Regions from separate parts of the Idiomarina sp. 29L genome, predicted to be linked through region 3. Evidence: predicted binding sites of a transcription regulator. Region 3 holds the regulator's gene; each other region holds the start of a gene.

The links. The regulator NrdR, encoded in region 3, represses ribonucleotide reductase genes. The targets are predictions, from matches to a motif close to AAACACNANATNTNGTGTTT.
Region 1: nrdA (class 1a ribonucleoside-diphosphate reductase subunit alpha) is a predicted target of NrdR. The motif match lies at 1,986-2,005, and genes of this name have one in related genera.
Region 2: nrdG (anaerobic ribonucleoside-triphosphate reductase activating protein) is a predicted target of NrdR. The motif match lies at 2,693-2,712, and genes of this name have one in related genera.

The regions. Positions count from the first base shown of each region.
Region 1 covers NZ_SDJS01000001.1:637,434-645,568, reverse strand. Annotated here, with positions in the region: gene nrdA (class 1a ribonucleoside-diphosphate reductase subunit alpha) at 1-1,908, opposite strand, end outside; gene EST55_RS03155 (HAD-IA family hydrolase) at 2,179-2,865, opposite strand; gene ubiG (bifunctional 2-polyprenyl-6-hydroxyphenol methylase/3-demethylubiquinol 3-O-methyltransferase UbiG) at 2,869-3,600, opposite strand; gene gyrA (DNA gyrase subunit A) at 3,750-6,377, shown strand; gene serC (3-phosphoserine/phosphohydroxythreonine transaminase) at 6,377-7,462, shown strand; gene hisC (histidinol-phosphate transaminase) at 7,517-8,135, shown strand, end outside.
Region 2 covers NZ_SDJS01000002.1:550,079-558,213, forward strand. Annotated here, with positions in the region: gene EST55_RS06300 (ribonucleotide reductase subunit alpha) at 1-235, opposite strand, end outside; gene nrdD (anaerobic ribonucleoside-triphosphate reductase) at 346-2,184, opposite strand; gene nrdG (anaerobic ribonucleoside-triphosphate reductase activating protein) at 2,187-2,660, opposite strand; gene EST55_RS06315 (nitric-oxide reductase large subunit) at 3,009-5,249, shown strand; gene EST55_RS06320 (methyl-accepting chemotaxis protein) at 5,312-6,421, shown strand; gene EST55_RS06325 (hypothetical protein) at 6,418-6,690, shown strand; gene tmpT (thiopurine S-methyltransferase) at 6,698-7,336, opposite strand; gene EST55_RS06335 (peptidylprolyl isomerase) at 7,430-8,135, opposite strand, start outside.
Region 3 covers NZ_SDJS01000004.1:311,358-319,492, forward strand. Annotated here, with positions in the region: gene ribBA (bifunctional 3,4-dihydroxy-2-butanone-4-phosphate synthase/GTP cyclohydrolase II) at 1-951, opposite strand, end outside; gene ribD (bifunctional diaminohydroxyphosphoribosylaminopyrimidine deaminase/5-amino-6-(5-phosphoribosylamino)uracil reductase RibD) at 957-2,093, opposite strand; gene nrdR (transcriptional regulator NrdR) at 2,086-2,535, opposite strand; gene glyA (serine hydroxymethyltransferase) at 2,587-3,843, opposite strand; gene ettA (energy-dependent translational throttle protein EttA) at 4,003-5,667, shown strand; gene EST55_RS10615 (ABC transporter ATP-binding protein) at 5,674-6,423, opposite strand; gene EST55_RS10620 (iron ABC transporter permease) at 6,429-7,421, opposite strand; gene EST55_RS10625 (ABC transporter substrate-binding protein) at 7,414-8,135, opposite strand, start outside.

The DNA.
Region 1 (8,135 bases), on a different contig from region 3:
CTCGATGCCATTGGTCGCATTTGAAATTTGCGAAGACGTTTCAGATGGCATAAGCGCTGAAAGGGTAGAGTTGCGCATACCGTGCTGCTTAATATCAGCGCGCAGTTGATCCCAGTCGAGATGCAGAGGCTCATTACAAACACTGTCCAGCTCTTTCTTATAAGTATCTGTCGGCATAATGCCTTGCGAGTAGGTAGTCTCGTTAAACTTCGGACAGGCCCCTTTTTCTTTTGCCAGGTTCATTGAGGCTTTCATCAGGTAATACTGTATAGCTTCGAAGGTTTTGTGAACCAGACTGTTCGCCGAGCCGTCAGAGTATTTAACACCGTGCTTAGCCAAGTAATAAGCGAAGTTAATGACACCAATACCTAAAGTACGACGGTTCATAGTCGCATTATACGCTGCTGGAACTGGGTATTCCTGATAATCCAGTAGGCTGTCGAGCGCACGAACGGCTAAGTCAGCCAGTTCTTCAAACTCGCCTAAGTCGTTAATTTTACCCAGGTTGAATGCTGACAGGGTACACAGCGCGATTTCACCTTCTTCGTCATTGACGTGTTGTAACGGCTTAGTTGGCAGAGCAATTTCCAGACACAGATTGCTTTGACGAATAGGCGCAACTTTCGAGTCAAACGGGCTATGGGTATTGCAGTGGTCAACGTTTTGCACATAAATACGACCTGTGCTGGCACGCTCCTGCATAAACAGGCTGAATAGCTCAATGGCTTTAATGCGTTTTTTACGAATGCTTTCGTCTTGCTCGTACTGAACATAGAGTTGTTCGAACTTCTCTTGATCTTCGAAGAAAGCGTCGTACAGGCCCGGTACGTCAGACGGGCTGAATAGCGTAATGTAGTCGTCTTTAATTAAGCGTTGATACATTAAGCGGTTGAATTGAACTCCGTAGTCCAAATGACGAACACGGTTTTCTTCAACACCACGGTTGTTCTTAAGCACCAGCAAGCTTTCTACTTCTAAATGCCACAGTGGGTAGAACAGGGTTGCTGCGCCACCACGAACACCGCCTTGCGAACAGCTCTTAACCGCTGTCTGGAAGTATTTGTAAAAAGGAATACAGCCAGTATGGAAAGCCTCACCATTACGAATTGGGCTGCCCAGCGCACGAATGCGACCGGCATTAATACCGATACCGGCGCGTTGAGAAACGTACTTCACAATGGCGCTGGCTGTTGCATTGATAGAATCCAGGCTGTCGCCAGTTTCAATTAATACGCATGAGCTGAACTGACGGGTTGGCGTACGAACGCCAGACATAATTGGCGTTGGTAGTGAAATTTTAAACTCAGACGTCGCATCATAGAAACGCTTGATGTAATCCATGCGAGTTGCTTTCGGATAGTTCGCGAATAAGCAGGCAGCGACTAAAATGTATAAGAACTGGGCGCTTTCATAAATATCGCCAGTCACACGGTTCTGCACTAAATATTTATTTTCAAGCTGCTTGACCGCTGCATAGGAGAAATTCATGTCGCGCCAGTGGTCGACAATCTCGTCCATCTGATCAAACTCAGCTTCGCTGTAGTCTTCCAGCAAGTGCTCGTCATAACGGTGCTCTGCCACCATTTTCTTGACGTGATCGAATAAACGAGGGGGTTCAAATTTCCCGTAAGCACGCTTACGTAAATGAAAGATAGCCAGACGCGCGGCCATGTACTGATAGTCAGGAGCTTCTTCCGAGATTAAATCAGCTGCAGCCTTAATAATGGTCTCGTGAATGTCTTCGGTTTTAATGCCATCGTAAAACTGAATATGAGACTTAATTTCGACTTGAGAAGCGGAAACATTATGCAGGCCTTCCGCTGCCCACATGATCACTCGATGGATTTTATCTAGGTTTAGCGGCTCACGCTCTCCGCTACGTTTGGTGACATACAGTTGCTCGTTCATTTTGCGCCGACTCTTAGCTTTTTGTTATAGAGGTGTACCCACAAGATATTGTGGTCATTAGTTATACAGAGTGAAATTCACACAATATCTAGTGTCTTTGATTTTTCAGTATGCTAGGTCTTAGTCAGACTTTGATCAAGCGAATTTATCGAGAAAATGAAAAGAAATTTGACGTTTAATTGTTGATTTTTTTCTAGCCTTTAATAGACGTGAGTTTGCGAGGACCTCGGCTTTTTATAACTTTTTTGTCTTTAAAAATGGGTTAATAGATCAAGGTTGTGGTAGTCCAATAATATCCAGTAATTCTAATGGTGTGCTAATTCCATAGTCGGCTTTCCAATCGGCTGGTGAGTCACTGTCGCTAATATACCCATAATGAGCCAGTACCGTTGTCATTTCAGCGTTACGGCCAGCCTGAATGTCTCGTTCAGCGTCACCCACGTAGATACAGCTTGTAGGATTAACCCCCAACTGCTCTGCGGCAAGAAGTAAGGGCGCAGGGTCGGGTTTTGATACACTTAGAGTGTCTCCGCAAACAACTGATTCAAAGACATCAAACTCGGGAAAGCTAGGCAGTAATTCTTGGGTCAACTGCTTAGGTTTGTTAGTAACAATTGCTACTTTTACTTGAGCTTGAATCAGAGCATTGAGTAGCGGTACAACACCTTCGTACACATGGGTCTTAGCGGCAATACTGTTCGAATAGGCGTCCAAAAAAGCTTTCCGTAACTCGCTTTCATGGGTCTGCAGCTCTTCTGAAAAGGCTAGCTTTAGCAAACCTCTGGAACCATGGGAGGCAACTGGCGTGTAAATGTCTTCATGAACAGGTTCTTTAGCATATAAAGCGCACACATTATTTAGTGCCGCGCCGAGATCAGGAGCTGTGTTCAGCAAGGTGCCATCGAGATCGAATAGCACGCCTTCGGGAAGCTTGGGGTTATTAGCGAGATTTTTCATGAGCTAGGTCAGAGGCTTTTGTAAAACAGTAATGTAATTCACGTCTATGTCGGTTTCTGACAAAGTGAATCCTTTTAATGGATGGAAAATTAATCCATTAATATCAATCTCATTAAGTCCGGCTTCATCGGTCATACGAAGAAGTTCCGACGGCTTAATAAAACGCTGATGCTGGTGTGTGCCTTTGGGCACCCAACCCAGTATATGTTCAGCAGCCAAAATACCCAGCAGCCAGGACTTAACGTTACGGTTTAGGGTTGAGAAAAACACTAAACCGCCGGGGTTAACCGCTTTTGCGCAGGCATTAACTATAGAGGCTGGGTCAGGCACGTGTTCCAGCATTTCTAAACAGGTTACCGCATCATACTGACTTTCATGTTCGGCCGCGTGATTTTCAACGGCGACACATTGATAATCGACAGAAATGTCGCTTTCCAATGCATGCAGACGAGCAATTTTTAGTGACTCTTCGGCTAAATCGATACCGGTAACTTTGGCGCCACGCTCTGCCATAGCTTCGCTGAGCAGACCACCACCACAACCAACATCGAGAATGTTTTTGCCAAATAAGCCATTAGCGTGTTGCTCAATAAAAGACAGCCGAACCGGGTTAATTTCGTGCAAAGGTTTGAATTCGCCTTCCGGGTCCCACCAACGCGAGGCTAGGGCCGAGAACTTAGCGATTTCTTCTAAATCGACGTTTTTTTGTTCAGTATTTTTGTTTTCTTGAGTCATGGAGTGCACTGTTGTGAGCGATAAATAACGCGGCTAGTCTACCCTAGCTAAAGAATAAGAAAAAGAGGGTGCGAGACTCGTTTCGGATGGGTACAATGACTGCATCAAAATAACAAAGATATGCGGATTTTTATTTTAGGGACTGAACTATGAGCGATCTAGCCAGAGAAGTGTCACCGGTTAATATCGAAGATGAATTAAAAAGCTCTTATCTCGATTATGCGATGAGCGTTATCGTCGGGCGTGCATTGCCTGACGTCAGGGACGGATTAAAACCGGTACACCGACGTGTCTTATTCGCAATGAACGAGTTGCGTAACGACTACAACAAACCCTATAAAAAGTCAGCGCGTGTGGTCGGTGACGTTATCGGTAAATATCACCCGCACGGTGACAGCGCGGTGTATGACACTATTGTTCGTATGGCGCAGGACTTTTCATTGCGTTACATGCTGGTTGACGGGCAGGGTAACTTTGGTTCGGTCGATGGCGACTCAGCAGCGGCGATGCGTTACACCGAAATTCGCATGGCTAAAATCTCTCACCAGTTACTGGCCGATTTAGACAAGGAAACCGTCGACTTTGTCGATAACTATGACGGTACTGAACGCATTCCTGACGTACTGCCAACACGTGTTCCTAACCTTTTGGTTAACGGTTCTTCCGGTATCGCGGTTGGTATGGCGACCAATATTCCGCCGCATAACCTGACTGAGGTCATTAACGGCTCTCTGGCGATGATCGACAACCCAGATATCGATGTTGATGGGTTAATGGAATACATCCCGGGTCCGGACTTCCCAACGGCTGCCACCATTTCAGGCCGGAGCGGCATTGTAGAAGCGTACAAAACGGGTCGTGGTCGCATTCACTTGCGTGCTAAAGCGGAAGTAGAAGTTGACGAAAAAACCGGCAAAGAAACCATTGTTGTTACGGAAATTCCGTATCAAGTGAACAAAGCGCGCTTAATTGAAAAAATTGCTGAACTAGTAAAAGAGAAGCGCGTTGAAGGTATTAGCGCCTTGCGCGACGAGTCTGACAAAGACGGTATGCGCATTGTCATTGAAATACGCCGTGGTGATGTTGGCGAGGTGGTACTGAATCACTTATACGCAAACACCCAATTACAAGTGGTGTTTGGTATTAACATGGTGGCGCTGGATAAAAATCAGCCGCGTCTATTTAATTTGCGCGACATGCTGGATTGCTTTATCCGTCACCGTCGCGAAGTTGTAACTCGCCGCTCGGTTTACGAGTTACGTAAGGCGCGTGAACGTGCTCATATCTTGGAAGGTCTGGCGATATCGCTGGCGAATATAGATGAAGTTATTGAGTTAATTCGTCGCTCTCCAACACCTGCGGAAGCGAAAGCCGGGCTTATTTCCCGTGCCTGGAAACTGGGTGACGTTGCTGCCATGCTGGAAACGGCTGGTGTTGATGCGGCACGTCCGGATCACTTGCCGGAAGAGTACGGCATTAAAGGTGACAACTATCATCTGACCGAAGCACAAGCGCAAGCCATTCTTGATTTACGTTTACACAAACTCACAGGCTTAGAGCACGAGAAAATTCTTGATGAATACAAAGGTCTGTTAGAGCAAATCGCTGAACTATTGCACATTTTGCGTAGCTCAGAGCGTCTAATGGAAGTGATTCGCGAAGAGCTTGTTGAAATTCGTGATAACTTTGGTGACGAACGTAAGACAGATATTACTGCTGCAGCGCACGACATCAGCATGGAAGACCTGATTAATGAAGAAGATGTTGTGTTGACGCTCTCTCATGAAGGTTATGTGAAATATCAGCCGCTGACTGAGTACGAAGCACAGCGCCGTGGCGGTAAAGGTAAAGCCGCAACGAAAATGAAGGACGAAGACTTCATTGAACGTCTGTGGGTTGCGAATACGCACGACACCATTTTGTGCTTCTCGACTCGTGGTCGTATTTACTGGATGAAGGTGTATCAGTTGCCGTTAGCAAGCCGAGCATCGCGCGGTAAGCCGATTGTTAACTTGCTGCCTCTTGAAGAGGATGAACGCATTACCGCTATTCTGCCAACCCGCGACTATCCGGAAGACAAGTTCGTGGTTATGGCAACGAAGAACGGCACGATTAAGAAGACACCATTGCCTGAGTATTCTCGCCCACGTAATGGTGGAATCATTGCTCTTAACCTGGTGGAAGGCGACGAGCTTATCGGTGTTGATATTACTGACGGTAATGGCGACATCATGTTGTTCTCAGATGCGGGTAAAGTGGTTCGCTTTGCGGAAGAGCAGGTTCGCTCTATGGGTCGCACTGCAACGGGTGTTCGCGGTATTCGTTTGGAAGAAGGCCAGCGTGTGGTGTCACTTATAGTGCCGCGTGAGTACGAAGACCAGGAAGCGGCCGTTCTGACGGTTACAGAGAATGGTTATGGTAAGCGTACGCCATTGAGTGAATACCCAGCTAAGAGCCGTGCAACCAAAGGTGTGGTTTCTATTAAAGTGAGTGAGCGAAATGGCTCGGTTGTCGGTGCGATGGAAGTTATCGATGGCAACGAAATTATGCTTATCAGTAATAAAGGCACATTGGTTAGAACTCGCGTCAACGAAGTATCTACGGTTGGTCGTAACACGCAAGGTGTCCGCCTAATTCGCACTGGTGATGACGAAAAAGTTGTCGGCTTGCAGCGCATTGATGAAATTGATGAAGACGAAGAGCTGATTGAAGGTGACGTTGTTGCCGATAATGGCGAAGAAGACGGAGCCAACCAAGAAGGAGCTTCTGAAGAATAATGAGTGACGTATTTAACTTTTCAGCAGGACCGGCAATGTTGCCGGTCGATGTTTTAAAGCAAGCTCAGAAAGAACTTCTCAACTGGAATAACCAAGGCGTTTCTGTGATGGAAATGTCGCACCGTGACCCGGCGTATGTGCGCATGGCACGAGAGGCTGAGCAAGACTTACGTGACTTACTGGATGTTCCGGATGACTACGATGTCTTGTTTTTACAAGGCGGTGGTCGCGGCCAGTTTTCCGCAGTACCGCAGAATATTGCCGCGCCTGATTCAACGGTCGATTACCTGGATACCGGTATTTGGTCGGGTTTTGCTATACGCGAGGCTGAAAAGTTTGTTGCTAAAGTTAACGTGGCAGGCCAGGTGAAAGAGGGCGTTAAAGGTAAAGAGATTGAGTCTCCGGATGATTGGCAGTTGTCTGACAATGCAGCGTATTTTCATTATTGCCCCAATGAAACCGTGGACGGTATTGCACTTCACGATATTCCTAATGTTAATGCGCCCATTGTGGCAGACATGTCGTCAAATATACTATCAGAGCCGCTGGACGTATCTAAATTTGGTGTTATTTACGCTGGTGCGCAAAAGAATATTGGTCCGTCAGGCTTCGCTATTGCCATCGTAAAACGAGACTTGCTGGGGTCACCACAGAAGCAGGTTTCATCGATTATGGACTATCAGTTACAGGCGAAAGACGGGTCTATGTATAACACGCCTAACACTTTTGCCTGGTATTTAGCTGGGTTGGTGTTCAAATGGCTTAAGGCGCAAGGTGGTTTGTCCGAAATGGGTCGAATCAACCATGAAAAGGCGCAGTTATTGTATGACTTTATCGACAAGTCTGACTTTTATCGAAATACCGTTAACCCGCAATATCGCTCTATTATGAACGTGCCTTTCCAGCTTGCTGATGACAAATTGGATGCTGAGTTTTTAGCTCAGGCCGAAGCCGCAGGTTTCAAAGGCTTGAAAGGGCACCGTTTTGTGGGTGGCATGCGAGCAAGTATTTATAATGCAATGCCGATAGGCGGTGTTAAAGCGTTACTGAGTTTTATGGCGGATTTTGAGAGAAGTCAAAGCTAGAATCAAAATAGAGTTAAGTTCCAAAAATAATAAAACAAAAGGCTTACGAGAATTATGAGTAATTTTGATGCATTGTCATTGGTTAACCCTGGTGTAAAACAGCTTCGACCTTATCAGGCGGGCAAACCGGTGTCTGAATTGCAGCGCGAACTGGGTTTAAAGCACGTCGTCAAATTAGCGTCAAACGAGAATCCATTAGGTTTGAGCGAGAAAGTCAAAACCGCACTGGAAGCCGAGCTTAATGACTTAGTGCGTTATCCGGACGCGAACGGGTATTACCTGAAAAGCCGCCTGGCTGAACTGAACTCAGTGACAACGCAACAAATTACTTTAGGCAATGGCTCTAATGACGTGTTGGAAATTCTGGCGCGTACGTTCGTATCTGACCAGGACGAAGTCATTTTCTCACAGCATGCGTTTGTCGTTTATCCGTTAGTTACCCAGGCCATTGGAGCAAAACCTGTTGCAGTACCCGCGGTTGATTACGGGCACGATCTTGACGGTATGGCGGCTGCTATAACCAGCAAGACCAAGATGATTTTCATCGCTAACCCAAATAACCCAACGGGCACTTTTTTAACGACCGCGTCAATTAAAGCGTTTTTGGACAAAGTGCCTCAAAATGTCATTATTGTGTTAGATGAAGCCTATTATGAGTACGTACCTGAAGCAG
Region 2 (8,135 bases), on a different contig from region 3:
TGTCTGTGCGTTTCGATTCTTCGACAAGAACTTCGAAGTTCTCAACTTCTTCTGGCAACTTGTCGACACACAATACAGGCTCCAAGTTGCCACCGGCCTGTTGTTCAAACTGTTGTTGCTGAATTTGAGTGGGTTGCTCAGGTAGCTGAGCTTTGGCCAAAACAAACAGTAGCCTTTGCGGCTCAGGTTGTTGTTTTGCCATATTAATAAAGTCTTGATAACTGGTAATTTCCATGGTGTCACCGCGTATTCGTGAAGTGCGGGCGGAGAATACCACAAAACCACTTTTTAAATGCATCAAAAAAGAGGGAGCTGAACTCCCTCTTTGTGGGTAGATGTGTCAACTTAACTTGCCTTACGCAGCCCTATATTGGCCTGAGCCGCACCGTTAGTGGCCTGGCTCGCTTCGTCGCGATGATAGTGACGCGCAGCATGCTCTTTACGACGCCCCGCACTGAAGGCAGAAACCCGCTTCAGGTAGCCAATAACTCGTGTGCCGTAGTCAATATTCTCTGAATGACAGCTGGAGCATTCACTTAACGTGCGCTTGTCGATGTGCTCACACTCATTACAAATGGTGATTTTGACGTTAATACAGAAGTAGTTACAGCCAGTTTTCGCAGCAATGTTCAGCAGTGACAAGTAGCCGGTTGTATTCAGCTTTTCATCCATATTCAGGTGCAATGCCGAGCCACCGTCCAAATACTCCACCAACTCCTTACCATGCATCACAAACTTATCCAAAGCATTCGTTTCGTCGTCCTCAACGACGTAGAAATACGAGTTGTAGCAGTCGCGCGATACTTTATAACCGTCGGCTTTGTCCCATTTTGCATTCTTAACACCTAAGTTTTCTGCCGGAACAAACTCGGTATTAAACATGTAGCCGTATTCCGTTTTGGCGGCTTTGTTGGCGTCATAAATAACCTTCAGGTGACGTTCGACAAAGCTCTTATACTCCGGATTATTGCTTGCTCTAATGCCCTGAGATTCGGCGGCTTCGACCATGCCGTTAATGCCAATGGTCAAGAACTGTTTGTCCAGACTGATAAAACCGGCGTCATACACTGTCAGCATACCTGCGTCTTTGTACTCTTCCATAAGCTTGCGGTAAGCCACCTGATACTTATGAATTTTGCTAATTTCTTCCTCTAAATCGCGACCGTCCTGCACTAAACGGTTCATATTAATGGTAATGACATTGATCGATCCGGTCGCAACACCGCCAGCACCCAGGGTGTAAGAGAAGGTATTGTCGCTAATTTCTGAGCGCAAACGGCAGCAGGACGCTAGTGAGTCGGCATTGTCTGACAAATACACAAAGAATGAGTTACCGTTGGCTAATTCCGCCGCCATTTTCTTCGCGAAAACCTGATCTTTACAGGCGCCCTCTTCCGTTAACATGGCAACGGTCACAACCGGGAAGGTCAAAATGGACTTTTCACGCTCTTTATTGAACCAGTCTAAGAAGAAGTCCTGCAAAGCACTGACGGTTTCCCACTTAGGTTTACTAAAATCTTTCGGGAAGACGAAGTCGCCAAACATGCTGTCAAAGTAATGCTTGTCATACACAGAAATGTTCCAGAACACGCTCTGATAACCACGCGCAGCTGCCGGTTGATTAATCGCATACACAACGTGCTGTAAATGATTTTCGATTTGCTTGCGGTGCGTGTTTAAGTAGTCATCACCGTAGTCTTTACGCGCGAAATAGTCGAAGTAAGTCAGGAACTCAACGGTTGCCACCGCGCCAGCGTATTGCGAGCTCACTGCGAAAACAAAATTCACAAAGGAGCCACAAAACGACTCTAAATGTTTAGGCGCCAGCGACTCGCCACCGAGTTTTGTCAAACCGTCGGTTAAAAATGGGTACATCGTCACTGACACGCAATAGGGTTTCAAACTGGTCTCATCGTGCACGTAAATTTCATGATCTTCTATTTGGCGCACATATTCTTTTGCTAAGTTGTCATCGAACAGCTCCGCAATTTTGTTACTGACCTGCTTGCGGTTCACTTGAACAAAAAAGTCTTTCATTAACTCAGCCTCTAAGGTCGCAATGTTCTTCTGCGTAACATTTGCGTTGGCGTCCATTTTCGAACCGTCTGCCGCATTTTGTGCGTTCAGATAGTCCGCAATGAAGTCTACTTTTTCTGAAACCTGGTCGTCGTTTAAGCGCAACATAATTATTCTCCTGTCAGAAACTTGCAGTTCAGTAGCTGCTTTGTTCTTAAATCATAAAATTTTTGATTAGTACGGGGGCTGTCTAAACCGCCCATCTCGGCTATCCATGGCCCGGTTTTTAAGTACGTCAACTGTTCCCTAATGCGCAAAGAGACATCTTCGTAGCCTGTATAAAGACAGGTTTCCAACCCTTCGGCGCGAACTCGTTTTAAGTGTTTTATCAGCGCTTCCGGTTGCCATTCGCCGCCCAGAAACAACACGCACGTAATGAGGCCTTTGTACATAGCCAGGCGCTCTTGCAAGTAGTCTTCGGTTAACGCTAAACCGCTGCCGATGGGCCAACTGTCCACGCTATGACAACCTTTACACCCGACAGGGCAACCCGTAATGGTGTAAGCTAACGCCACTTCATCCGGCACTTCCTGCCAGACAACCTGTTCAGAGCTGTAATGTAGCTGTTGTGGGTAGCTCGTCATAAAACACCATATATCGGACTAATCTATGAATAAAACACTATATCTTGTGTTTTCTTAGCATAGGCAACATAAAATACTGTGCATTGATCATCCTCAAGAAACGCGTTGAATACCTCTAACGGGGTAGAAAATACCTTAAAGGTTGTTTTAACCCTAACAGTAAAAAAAACCCTTTCCAGTTAAGTCATAAAAACCCTAAAAATAAAAAATATTATAAAAATCAAAATGTTAAAAATTGGCACTGAAGTTGCTCTAGGCATGGGGACAGTGAGATCAACATCACTATTCATTCTTTTTTGAGGGAGTAACAACCCATGATGTGGTTCAGAGGTATCAAGGAGGTCAACAATGGCCGGGTATCGTAAGCTTTGGTGGACACTAATCGGTGTTCTTGCAATTACTTTTGGTGTTTTAGGGTATTTTGGAACGGAAGTTTACCGGGAGGCACCGCCTATTCCGGACAAGTTCGTGAGTACCAACGGTAACGTCATTGCAACCGAAGAGTCGGTTCTTGACGGACAAACGGCATGGCAGTCTGTGGGCGGCATGCAGTTAGGCTCTATTTGGGGTCACGGTGCGTACCAGGCACCTGACTGGACAGCGGACTGGCTGCACCGTGAGCTGCTGGCCTGGTTAGACATTCGTGCACAAGAAGTGTTCGGTAAGCCGTATGACAAGCTGACCGGTGTTCAACAAAACCAGCTTGAGTATGAACTGAAAGAAGAGTATCGCACCAATACATACGACAAAGGCTCAAACGAAGTTATTTTGAGCGAGCGCCGTATTCAGGCCATTGAGCAAACCGGTGAGTACTACTCCAAACTGTTCAGTGACGACCCTGAGTTGCGTCCTACTCGCGTCAGCTATGCGATGAAAGAAAACACATTACCTTCGGCAGAGCGTCGTGCGCAAATGAATGATTTCTTTTTCTGGACCGCATGGGCGGCTGCTACTGAACGCCCGGGTGCCGATATCACTTATACCAACAACTGGCCACACGAGACACTGATAGACAACGTGCCTAGCGCGGAAAACATCATTTGGTCTATTGTCAGTGTCATTCTTTTAATTGCCGGTATTGGCTTCCTGATTTGGGCGTGGGCATTTTTACGCGACCAGGAAGAAGAGGAACTGATTGCGCCGGAGCACGACCCTATTTCTAAGGTCAAGCTAACACCTTCGCAAAAAGCACTGGGTAAATATCTGTTTATTGTGGTTGCGTTGTTTAGCTTACAGGTTTTATTGGGTGGCTTAACCGCTCACTATACGGTTGAAGGACAAGAGTTCTACGGCATCAATATCTCTGAGTGGTTCCCCTACTCACTGACACGTACCTGGCATATCCAGGCCGCTATGTTCTGGATTGCGACCGGGTTCTTAGCCGCCGGTTTATTCCTGGCGCCAATTATTAACGGCGGTAAAGATCCTAAATACCAAAAGCTCGGCGTGGACGTGTTGTTCTGGGCGCTGGTTCTGGTTGTTGCGGGTACCTTTATCGGTAACTGGCTGGCGATTGCGCAAATCATGCCAGAACACCTGAACTTCTGGTTAGGCCATCAGGGTTATGAGTACGTCGACTTAGGTCGCTTATGGCAAATTGGTAAGTTCCTCGGCATCGTCTTCTGGCTTGTTCTTATGATGCGCTGTGTTGTTGGCGCTTTCAAAGAGAAAGGCGACAAGAACTTACTGGCATTATTCACCGCTTCAGTCGTTGCCATTGGCCTATTCTACGGAGCTGGCTTCTTCTACGGTGAGCGTACTCACATTTCTATTATGGAATACTGGCGCTGGTGGATTGTTCACCTGTGGGTAGAAGGCTTCTTCGAAGTATTTGCCACTGCCTCATTAGCCTTTATTTTCCACAGCATGGGCTTAGTTTCTCGCCGCATGGCAACCGTTGCTGCACTGGCTTCAGCGTCGCTGTTCATGCTTGGCGGTGTACCAGGTACCTTCCACCACTTGTACTTCGCGGGCACAACCACACCGGTTATGGCCGTAGGCGCAACCTTCTCTGCGCTAGAAGTGGTACCGCTGATTGTACTGGGCTATGAAGCCTGGGAAAACTACAGCCTGCAAAAACGTGCTGACTGGATGCAACGCATTAAATGGCCACTACTGTGCTTCGTTGCTGTTGCGTTCTGGAACATGTTAGGCGCCGGCGTACTAGGCTTTATGATCAACCCGCCTATTTCGCTGTACTACGTGCAAGGTCTGAACACCACACCTACTCACGCACACGCAGCCTTATTTGGTGTGTACGGATTCCTGGCATTAGGCTTTGTATTACTGGTGCTCCGTTACATTCGCCCGAACCTGCAGTTCGACGAGAAACTGATGAAAATGGCCTTCTGGACCATGAACATAGGCTTAGCATTAATGCTCTTCACTAGCTTGCTGCCCGTCGGTTTCATCCAGTTCTACGCGGCGGCGACTGAAGGTTTATGGTACGCGCGCAGTGAGGCCTTCATGCAACAGCCTCTGCTACAGAACCTGCGTTGGTTCCGTACCCTTGGTGATATGGTCTTCATCGTTGGTGCGCTCGGCATCAGCTGGCAAGTCGTCAAAGGCTTAAAGCATAAATCTGCTTAACCCTTACTAAACCAGGCTTCTGCAACTTTTGTAGAAGTCTGGTTTTTCTTTTTGGAGGCCCCATGCAGTTAATCGAAAAATTAGGGTATGTCCGCAGTCATCAATGCTCATCGACTCAGTCTCAATTACGCCAGCGTATCGCACAGCTTGAAGCTGAAAACACCACGCTGTCAGGACAACTAGAATCGGCTCAGCAAGCCGTTTCGCAACAGCAAACCGAACTCAACGACTACCGTCAACGCCTGACGTTTGTTGAGAATTTCACTGAGTCACTGGCGGGTTACCAAAACACCTTTTCACAGCTCAGCGATTTACTACAACGAGAACGCGAAACCATTCTTACCATTGACCAAAACAACCAGTCGGGTGAATCCACAATGTCAGCTGTGGTCGGCAACTTGTCGTCCATTGTTAATGATATCGAGTCGACGTCAGAAAGTATCGCCGCGTTAAAGGGGCACACTCAGGAAATTGAGCAAACCAGCGGTGATGTCCGTGGTGTGGCGGAGACCACTAACCTACTGAGTTTGAATGCCAATATCGAAGCGGCGCGGGCCGGTGAACATGGCCGTGGCTTTACCGTGGTCGCTAACGAAGTCCGGGCACTTTCTCAGCGTACAACGGAACTGACCGACCGAATTAACGATAAAGTCGGACAAATTGTGCAAGGCGTTGACTCAAGTCATGCTCTGAGTGTTGAAGCCATGCAGACCACGCGTGAAAATATTGAGTCAACAAAGCATTATTTATCATCTCTTGCCGAAGAAAATACGCACATTAAGCAACTGGGCGGCAGTATCTCTAACAGTGCACTGCTTGCGCAGATTGAGCTGGCCAATATTGAAGAAATGCAACTGCGGATGGACGTCTATCGTGTGTATTTGGGCACCTTAGCCGCCGATAAATGCAATGTTGTTGACTCGGACGAGTGTGGCATTGGTCGTTGGTATTATTCGGAACTGTTCCGTGAGCGGTTTAAGACACATAAAAGCTATCAAGCGATTGAAGCGCCTCATGACCGTGTCCATGAGTCGGCGCAAGCCGTTGTCGATGCCGTGAAAGCAGAGAATACTCCACTGGCCCGCGAGCAACTCGAGAAAATGGAACAATACAACCGCGACGTGAACCATCATATTCGCATTATGTCGGAGAGCTTACTGGAGGATGTATGAGCCGCAAACCCGATACCAAAACCGCAGTGTACCAGCTGCTGGATGTTATTCGCGAACACATTCCTTTTGGGTTAAAAGAAGCGGATATGTGTCAGGGTATTTGTCGCGGCTGCTCGAAAAAAATGATGGAAATGTTGGATGCCGAAGTTAGCCAGTGGCAGGCCGACCTGGATAATGACCTTGCTGACCCGACTCTGGCAGACTTAGTTTTCATGGAAAAGCTAGCACGCCGCACCGAAAAGATCTTACGACGTAACAGCTTAATGTAACTGGCTATTAAGTGAGTTGATAAACTTGCTCTGTCACCGGATTATCTTCGGGCTTCTCGCCATTCAAGATGCCTTCATCAGACTCGAGTTGCTCAATGCTAAAACGCTGACCAAAACCGGATTCTACTTCGCCTTCACTAACCGAAAACGGAGGGCCTTCCCGGAATCCCGCAGGATACTGCAAGGTTATTAGTAACCCCTGAGCGCGTTCAGGCAACTGCTCGCTTAACTGCTTCACGTAGTGTCGACGCATTTCCGGCGGTAACGCCACCATGGCAGCTCGATCATACCAGGCGTCAACATCGGCTAAATCTTTGCCGGTCAACTCAAAGAAGTCCCCCACCCAAATGACCAGCTCATCCAGTGCGTATTCTTTGAACTTACCCTTTTGCGTCACCGTCGGCGTTAAGTCGTTGTCACTGAAAAACTGCTTTACTGCAAGGTCGCTCAGCTCAATACCAAACACCCGGTAGCCGTTATCTAATAACCACAGCATGTCGTTTGATTTACCGCACAGCGGCACAAATACTGTCGCACCCGGTTTGGCGACTTTCTTAAAATAGCGCCGCAGCATCTCGTGAGCTTCCGGACGGTGAAAGCCAATTTGCTGATTTTCCCATCGTTCATGCCAAAAGCTGGCTTCCATGGTGACTCCTTACCTTAAAAACGGTTACTACCAATAAAAAAGCACCCACGAAGGGTGCCTTTAAATACGTTAAAAATCCAGCATTACTGGGCCTTACTGTAACAGCGGTGACCCGGTACTGACAAAATCAAAACCTTTAATATCCGCTTCATTTGCCAATGCCTGAATATATTGTGACACCGCTTTACGATGCACTTTTTCTTCCAGATACTCAGCAATTTTGTCGCGAACAGCGTCATAAGGTAACGGTTTGCCGTCGATTTTATGATCCACGCTGACAACGTGAAAGCCATAACGGCTTTCAACCGGATATTTCATCACGCCCAGTTCGGCAGTAAATAACTGGCGCTCAAACTCAGGAACGGTTTGCCCGCGACTCAGTTGCCCTAGGTTACCATCGGTTTCTTTAGACGGGCACGAAGAGTACTGACGCGCTAACTGAGCAAAGTCGTGGCCTTGCTTGAGCTCTTCAATTAACTGCTCTGCCATACGCTTGGCATTAACACGCTCTAAGTCGTCGTCCGGTGCGGCTGCCAACAGGATATGTCGAGCTTCAACAATGGGTGACGTTTTAAAGCGCTCCGGGTTTTGCTCAAAATACTGACGACAGGCTTGTTCGTCGGCTTCGGGACGAGCAACCTCACGATCAATCAGTTTCTCGATAAAATCGTCACTGCCACCGTCAGCTGTGTCATCCAGCACTTCTATACCTAAGTCATTAGCACGCTGTTTAAACAGTTCACCAATGACCAGCGCTTCCGCTGCTTTCGCCATGGCTTCTTCACGCGTTTCTGCCGGA
Region 3 (8,135 bases):
TTTATGCTCACCATGGTCTTGTGCTTCAAACTCTTTTACCTGCGCAATAATATCTTCTGGCGTTTGCTGGCGGCCAATAATCACTAATACACCGTCATTCTCGGCAATGTAAGACATTGCTTTCTGAATTGGCCAACTGCGTTTTGCAGCTCGATCCGTCAGGAAAGTGTCATGGAAAGTGTCCTGTAAGTGCACGCGTACGTTGGTCACTTTATCTTCTGATAGGTCACCGTGCACAAGCGCCTGATGAACCTGTTTATCAATAGTGTCCTGATACGTCACTAAGTGAAATTCGCCAAACGCGGTTGGCAAGGAGCATTCGGCCACTCGCTCAATAGTTCTCTCCTGCGTTGAGCGGTATTCGATTAAATCGGCAATAGTCCCAACTTTAATATCATGCTGTTTTGCGAAGACCTCAAGATCTGGGCGGCGTGCCATAGTACCGTCTTCATTCAGCACTTCTACAATAACAGAAGCAGGTTCGAACCCTGCTAAGCGCGCTAAGTCGCAGCCCGCTTCGGTATGACCTGCGCGGTTAAGTACACCGCCCGATTTTGCTTTCAATGGAAAAATGTGTCCCGGCATGACTAAATCTTCAGGCTTAGCATCTTTTTTCACCGCATCCAGCACTGTTTTCGCGCGGTCGGCTGCCGAAATTCCTGTTGTAACGCCCTCTGCCGCTTCAATAGAAACGGTAAAGTTTGTTGCATAAGGCGCGTTATTTTTGTCCACCATCAGCGGTAAATTCAGTTGCTGGCAACGCTCTTCAGTTAAGGTTAAGCAGATAAGTCCTCGGCCATAACGCGCCATAAAGTTAATCGCTTCTGGCGTCGCGCATTCCGCAGCAATAATAAGGTCACCCTCATTTTCGCGATCTTCATCATCCATCAGGATGACCATTTTTCCCTGACGGATGTCTTCTATAATCTCTTCTGTGCTATGCAATGACATAACGCTTAACCTTTTCCTGTCATAAATTGGGGTACTGCGATAACTCGTTGGTCATCACCAACCTGACGCCTGTCAGTTATTTTAAAGCGTATCGCTTTGTCTAAAGTATTCGGTTCGTCAATATCAAAGAGTGAACGCGCCGCGTTGCCCAGTAGCTGACCTGAGCTGTACATTATTAGCCGGTCACAATAACCCGCCTCTATAAGTGCTGCTGCTAAAGAGGCACCACATTCAGTCCAAACTTGATTCACTTCCCGTTTAGCCAGCTCAGTCATCAAAGCGCTCAGCTCAACTTTTCCGCTGGCTGCTTTATCAATTATAACCTCGTGGCAATGGGCATGGCGGATCGGTTTTCCCGGCTCGCATCTAACTAACCATACCGGTGCGGATGATTCAAAGATTTTAGCATCATCAGTCACTCGGTTTTGGCTGTCGATAACAATACGTATCGGCTGTTTTAACGGTTCAGGTAAAGACCTTGTCGCTGGCCACTGGCTCTGCCGAACCGTCAGCATGGGGTCATCTTTTAAAATGGTATCAGCACCAGTAAGGATCGCGTCGGACTGAGCTCGCCAATACTGAACATCGGCACGCGCATGGGAACCTGTTATCCATTGGCTGCGGCCATCCGATAACGCTGTTTTTCCATCCAGCGATGAGGCCATTTTGACAGTAATGAAAGGACGGTTTTCTCGCATTCTGGACAAGAACCCTGGGTTCAGCTGTTCCGCAGATTTTTCCAACACGCCAACCAACACGTCAATATCCGCTTCGTGCAAACGCTTAATGCCATTGCCACTTACCCGAGGGTTCGGATCATGCATAGCAACCACAACACGCGCAATGCCCGCTTCAATTAAAGCGTCCGCACAGGGCGGCGTGCGTCCCATGTGGCTGCACGGCTCTAAAGTCACATAAGCCGTTGCACCTTTTGCGTCAGCACCGGCCTGCTTTAACGCATGAACTTCCGCGTGCGGTTCGCCGGCTCGCTGATGCCAGCCTTCACCAATGATTTTATTGTCTTTGGTTATCACACAACCGACAGCAGGGTTAGGACGCGTTGTCATAATACCGCGCCGAGCCAACTCAATGGCACGATGCATCATTTCGTGATCAATTTTTAGCTGCGACGGTTTAATCATTCAGACGAGCGATTTCTTCGCCAAACTCTCGAATATCTTCGAACGAGCGATAAACGGAAGCAAACCTTACATAGGCCACTTTATCGATTTGTTTCAGGTTTTCCATAACCAATCCGCCAATAAAATTACTGGTTATTTCACGCTCACCCGTCGCACGGATACTCGATTTAATTTTATTAATAGCCTGTTCCATAAGCTCCAGACTAACTGGGCGCTTTTCGAGTGCTCTTAACAACCCGTTACGGAGCTTATCTTCATTGAATGGTTCTCTCGAGCCATCGGTTTTAATAACCCGCGGCATGATAAGTTCAGCCGTTTCAAACGTCGTAAAACGCTCCTTGCAATGATTACACTCTCGCCGGCGACGTACCGAGGCGCCATCCGCAACTAATCGCGAATCAATAACCTTGGTGTCTTGTGTGCCACAAAATGGACAATGCATTGCCTGACTCCTTTAAGTGCGCTTTACGACTCGAGTAACGATAGTGCGTAATTATCCGTATACTGGAAAATTAGCGCATAACGCTTTTACTTGTTCGCGAACTTCGCTGATTTTGTTTTCGTTCGAGATATCATCCAGAACGTCACAAATCCAGTTAGCAACTTGTTCAGCTTCCGCTTCTTTAAAGCCACGGCGAGTAATTGCCGGTGTACCTAAACGCAAGCCAGAAGTCACAAAAGGTGAACGTGGGTCATTCGGAACCGCATTCTTATTAACCGTAATAAATGCATCACCTAAAGCAGCATCTGCATCTTTACCGGTAATGTCTTTGTCAATTAGGTCAACCAGGAACAGGTGGTTCTGAGTACCGTTAGAGACAATCTTATAGCCGCGAGATTGCATTGCTTTGACCATTACGTTCGCATTTTTTAACACTTGTTGTTGGTACGCTTTGAATTCAGGCTGTAAAGCTTCCTGGAATGCGACCGCTTTACCAGCAATAACATGGCAGAGTGGACCACCTTGGTTACCCGGGAATACGGCGCTGTTCAGTTTCTTGTGTAGCTTTTCGTCATCACTACCGGAAATAATCAAACCACCACGTGGGCCCGCCAGGGTTTTATGCGTAGTCGTTGTAACAACATGCGCATAAGGCACTGGGTTTGGATATTCACCGGCAGCAATTAAGCCCGCTACATGCGCCATATCGACCATTAAATAAGCGTCTACTTTATCGGCAATTTCACGGAATTTTTTCCAGTCAACAATACCAGAGTATGCTGAGAAGCCGGCAACAATCACTTTCGGCTTATGTTCTTGCGCCAGCTTTTCAACTTCGGCGTAGTCTATTTCGCCAGTGCTTTCATCCAGACCGTAAGACACTGCGTTGTACAATTTACCGGAGAAGTTAACACCAGAGCCGTGAGTTAAGTGACCACCGTGAGCCAGGCTCATGCCTAAGAAAGTATCGCCCGCTTCCATTAATGCCATAAAAGCCGCAGTGTTTGCTTGTGAACCAGAGTGCGGTTGCACGTTTGCGTATTTTGCACCGAATAACTCTTTGGCACGCTCAATGGCTAAGTCTTCAACCTTATCGACAAACTCACAGCCACCATAATAACGCTTATGTGGATAGCCTTCTGCGTACTTGTTGGTTAACTGAGAACCTTGCGCCTGCATGACTCGCGGACTGGTGTAGTTTTCTGACGCAATCAGCTCAATGTGTTGCTCCTGACGCTCAACTTCGCCTTGCATCGCTTGCCATAAGTCCGCATCAAAGTCGGCAATGTTCATCTCAGATTTCAGCATTACAGCTCTCCAAATCATTAAATGGTCTTAATTTGTCGGGTATTTTACCTTAAAACACAAATGAGTGCCTAGTTCAGCACAACAAAGTTTGGGGATGTTCGTAAATAACAGTAAACTATGCAGTAACTTTTTTGTTGATAGGAAGGATTTTACGTCGCTATGGCGCAATATATCTATTCAATGTCTCAGGTGAGCAAAGTAGTGCCACCTAAGAAAACCATCTTAAAAGATATTTCTCTGTCGTTTTTTCCAGGGGCCAAAATTGGTGTTCTGGGTGTTAACGGTGCCGGTAAGTCGACCCTGCTCCGCATTATGGCGGGTGTTGATACAGAGTATGAAGGTGAAGCTCGCGCATTATCAGGGACTCAAATTGGTTACCTGCCACAGGAGCCTGAGCTCGATGAAAGCAAAACGGTCAAAGAAACGGTTGAAGAGGCTGTTACAGACGTAAAAGAAGCGCTGGGCCGCCTCGATGAAATTTACGCGGCCTACGCTGATGAGAATGCTGATTTCGACGCGCTGTCGAAAGAACAAGGCGAACTGGAAGCACTGTTGCAAGCCAAAGACGGTCACAACATTGAAAATATTCTGGAACGCGCAGCAGATGCTTTACGCCTTCCTGAATGGGACGCCAAAATCGGCAACCTGTCGGGTGGTGAGCGACGTCGTGTGGCTATTTGTCGTTTACTGTTATCTAAGCCGGACATGCTGCTGTTAGACGAGCCTACCAACCACCTTGATGCAGAGTCGGTTGCTTGGCTAGAGCGTTTCTTGCACGATTACACGGGGACCGTCGTTGCCATTACCCACGACCGCTACTTCCTCGATAACGTTGCAGGTTGGATCCTTGAACTTGACCGTGGCTATGGTATTCCATGGGAAGGTAACTACTCGTCCTGGCTGGAACAGAAAGAGAAACGCCTGGAGCAGGAAGAACGTGCCGAGAAAGCTCGCCAGCGGACGATTAAACAAGAACTTGAGTGGGTACGTACTAACCCGAAAGGTCGCCAGGCGAAAAGCAAAGCGCGTCTTAACCGCTTTGAAGAGCTGCAAAGTGGCGACTATCAGAAACGTAACGAGACCAACGAGTTGTTTATTCCGCCAGGCCCTCGCCTGGGTGATAAGGTCATTGAAGTTAACGGTATTAGTAAGGCTTACGAGAAGCGCCAGCTTATCGACAACCTAAGCTTCAGTGTTCCTAAAGGCGCTATTGTCGGTATTATCGGTCCTAACGGCGCGGGTAAATCAACCTTGTTCCGTATGATCAGCGGCGAAGAAAAGCCTGACAGTGGCTCTATCGAATTGGGTGAAACCGTGCAACTGGCCAGTGTTGATCAGTTCCGCGACAACATGGATGACAAGAAAACCGTCTTTGAAGAAATTACTGACGGTAACGACATCCTGAAGATTGGTAACTTTGAAGTTAATGGTCGCGCTTATGTCGGTCGCTTTAACTTCCGCGGTACCGACCAACAAAAACGCATTGGCGAGCTATCTGGTGGTGAACGTAACCGGGTGCACTTGGCTAAGCTGTTAAAAGCCGGCGGTAACGTTCTGTTGCTCGATGAGCCAACCAACGACTTGGACGTTGAAACCTTGCGCGCACTTGAGGAAGCCATTCTGGAATTCCCGGGCTCTGTGATGGTTATCTCGCACGACCGTTGGTTCCTTGACCGCATTGCCACGCATATTCTGGATTACCGTGACGAAGGCGAAGTGGTCTTCTACGAAGGTAACTACAGCGATTACGAAGCTTATATGAAGGACAAATTCGGTGAACAGGCAATGGAGCCGCACCGTATTAAATATAAGCCTATTGGCTAATAACCGTTATAAGGGGCGAGGCTGCCAGGCTACGCCCCTTTTATTGCAAATCCAGTTCGCATGGATCCCAAAAGTGGCCGCCAAATTCTCTTTGGTTAACACCTCAAAGGGTTGTCCATGACAAACTAGCCGGCCTTTATCCAGCAAGACTAATTCATCACAATATTCAGCCGCCTGTGGGATATCGTGAATGGCCATCATTACTAACCGCCCCTTCTCGCTTTGTTTTTTAAGTAGCTGCAACACATTAAGTTGATGGTAGATATCCAGAGCATTAGCTGGCTCATCACAAAGTAACAGCTCGGGCTCAGAAACAAGTGCCCTAGCCAGCAAAACCCGCTGTAACTCACCTCGCGATAGTCGTTGAATCGAGTGACCAGTAAATTCAGAAAGATTAAGTGTTTCACTCGTTTTTTCAATACGCCGCTGTCGCTCTGAGCGAGGAAGTCGCTTCTTTAAAAGGCCAATGTCGATAATCTCTTCTATGGTCAGATCCCACTGTGGGGTATCGTCTTGAGCCATATACGACAACGTATTTGCCCTTTCATTATCATTCATGCCCGATAGCGACTGTCTATTCCATAAAAGCTTTCCCGAAGCTGCTTCAACCCCAGCTATTGCCTTTAGCAGAGAGCTTTTACCAGCGCCATTGGGGCCTATCAGACCGATTAATTTGCCGCTATCAAGAGACAACCCGACGTTGCTCAGCCTTGGTCGATTAATGCCTTTCAAGCTCACATTATCTATGGTTAGCACTGTATTTACCCTACCGCATGCCGAGCTTTCTGCCTTACCAACAGAAAAATCAGTAAGGGCGCCCCAATAACCGCAGCAACGACCCCCAGTGGTAACTCTCGCCCCACACTCATTAGGCGCACAAAAATATCAATCGATAACACCAGCAAAGCTCCGGTTAACGCGCTCATAGACAAAACGTGTTTGGGGTGGCCAAGTCCCAAGAGCCTTACCACATGAGGTGCAAGCAGGCCCACAAAACCAATAATACCAACACTAACGACGCTACTTCCTGTCAGTAATGCCACAGCAATCAACACCAGATTGCGTCTTATCGGGTAGCTATATCCCATACTGACAACGGTTTCTTCGGAAAAAGTGAGTGCGGTTAAGAAACGCGTTTGAGTCAACACCAAGACTGCACCGACAAAGGCAAGTGGTAGCATCAACATGACGTGTGACCAGCCTCTGTTTGCCAGGCTTCCTAATGTCCACTGACTCCATTCTTGAAAAGCAAATGGGTTAGGGGCTAAATACAACAGCAGCGCCATTGCAGCACCCGCCAATGAGGAAATCGCAACCCCCGCTAAAATGACCCGGTTAACGTCGGCGTAGCCTCCCGCCATCATCACTACGACAATAATAGCGGCCAAGCCACCAGCCAATGCAATAAACGGTAACAACCAGGAAAACGTGGGCAGCAAACCAAAGTACAGTACAGCCACCGTTGTTAAAGCTGCGCCAGACGATACACCTGTCAGTCCTGGCTCTGCCAGTGGGTTTCTGAGTAACAACTGCATGGCTGCCCCTGCCAGTCCAAGCGCTGCGCCGTTAACAAGTGCAAGTACCAACCTTGGCAATCGAATGTCCACTAAAATGGTCTTTTGATAAACCGACAAAGTGCCACTTTGCCACCAGTCCAAAAGCGTGACTCCGCTACTACCTTGCGATGCGTGCCACAACGAGAGTGCTATAATGCCGGTAGTGAGCACTAACATCCATTTCATTAACCTACTCACGGTTGCCTCTCCTGTGGCCAAGCGCTTCGACGTACTCAACTGCATTCACGACTGGGCATGACGACGTTTCATGAGGAATGAAATGGACTTTGTCTTGTTCCTCCATCCATCTGCGTACTACGGGATGATGCCGCCAAATATTGGCCAGAGCGAAGTCAGCTGACTTGGCGTCATCGGTGAAACCTTCCATAATGACGGTGTCCGGCTGCCAGCTTATCAGCTGCTCTAAGTCGATCGATACTAAGTCATAGCCGGCTGTAGAGGCGAGATTTTGCCAGCCCATTTGGCTAAATATGCTGTCCGTCCAGCTACCTTCTCCCCAGCTATACTGATTCGGCATAATAACAATTGCCGATCGGCTATCCGCTTGCGACTCAAGCGCAATTTGCAGCTTCGTTTTATGTTGGTCTACTTTTTCAGAATACCCCGTTTGGGCTGACATAATAGACAACCACTGTTCATAATCCTCCCAGCTCCGGGGTTGCGGCAAAATGACAACATCCACATAGTCCTTCAACGCCTCAATCAACCTCCGCTGGTTAAACTCCGTCGCAAAAACCTTCGTTGGTCTTAAAGACAAAATGCTTTCCAGAGTACCGTTGTGCCTTTCGATACCGGACAGTTCACTATCTTTATGCAATTTAGTAATACCGACCAGCTCACCGCGTTCGCTCCAACGCGCCAGCGCAATATCGACACACTGGTTGAGGGAAA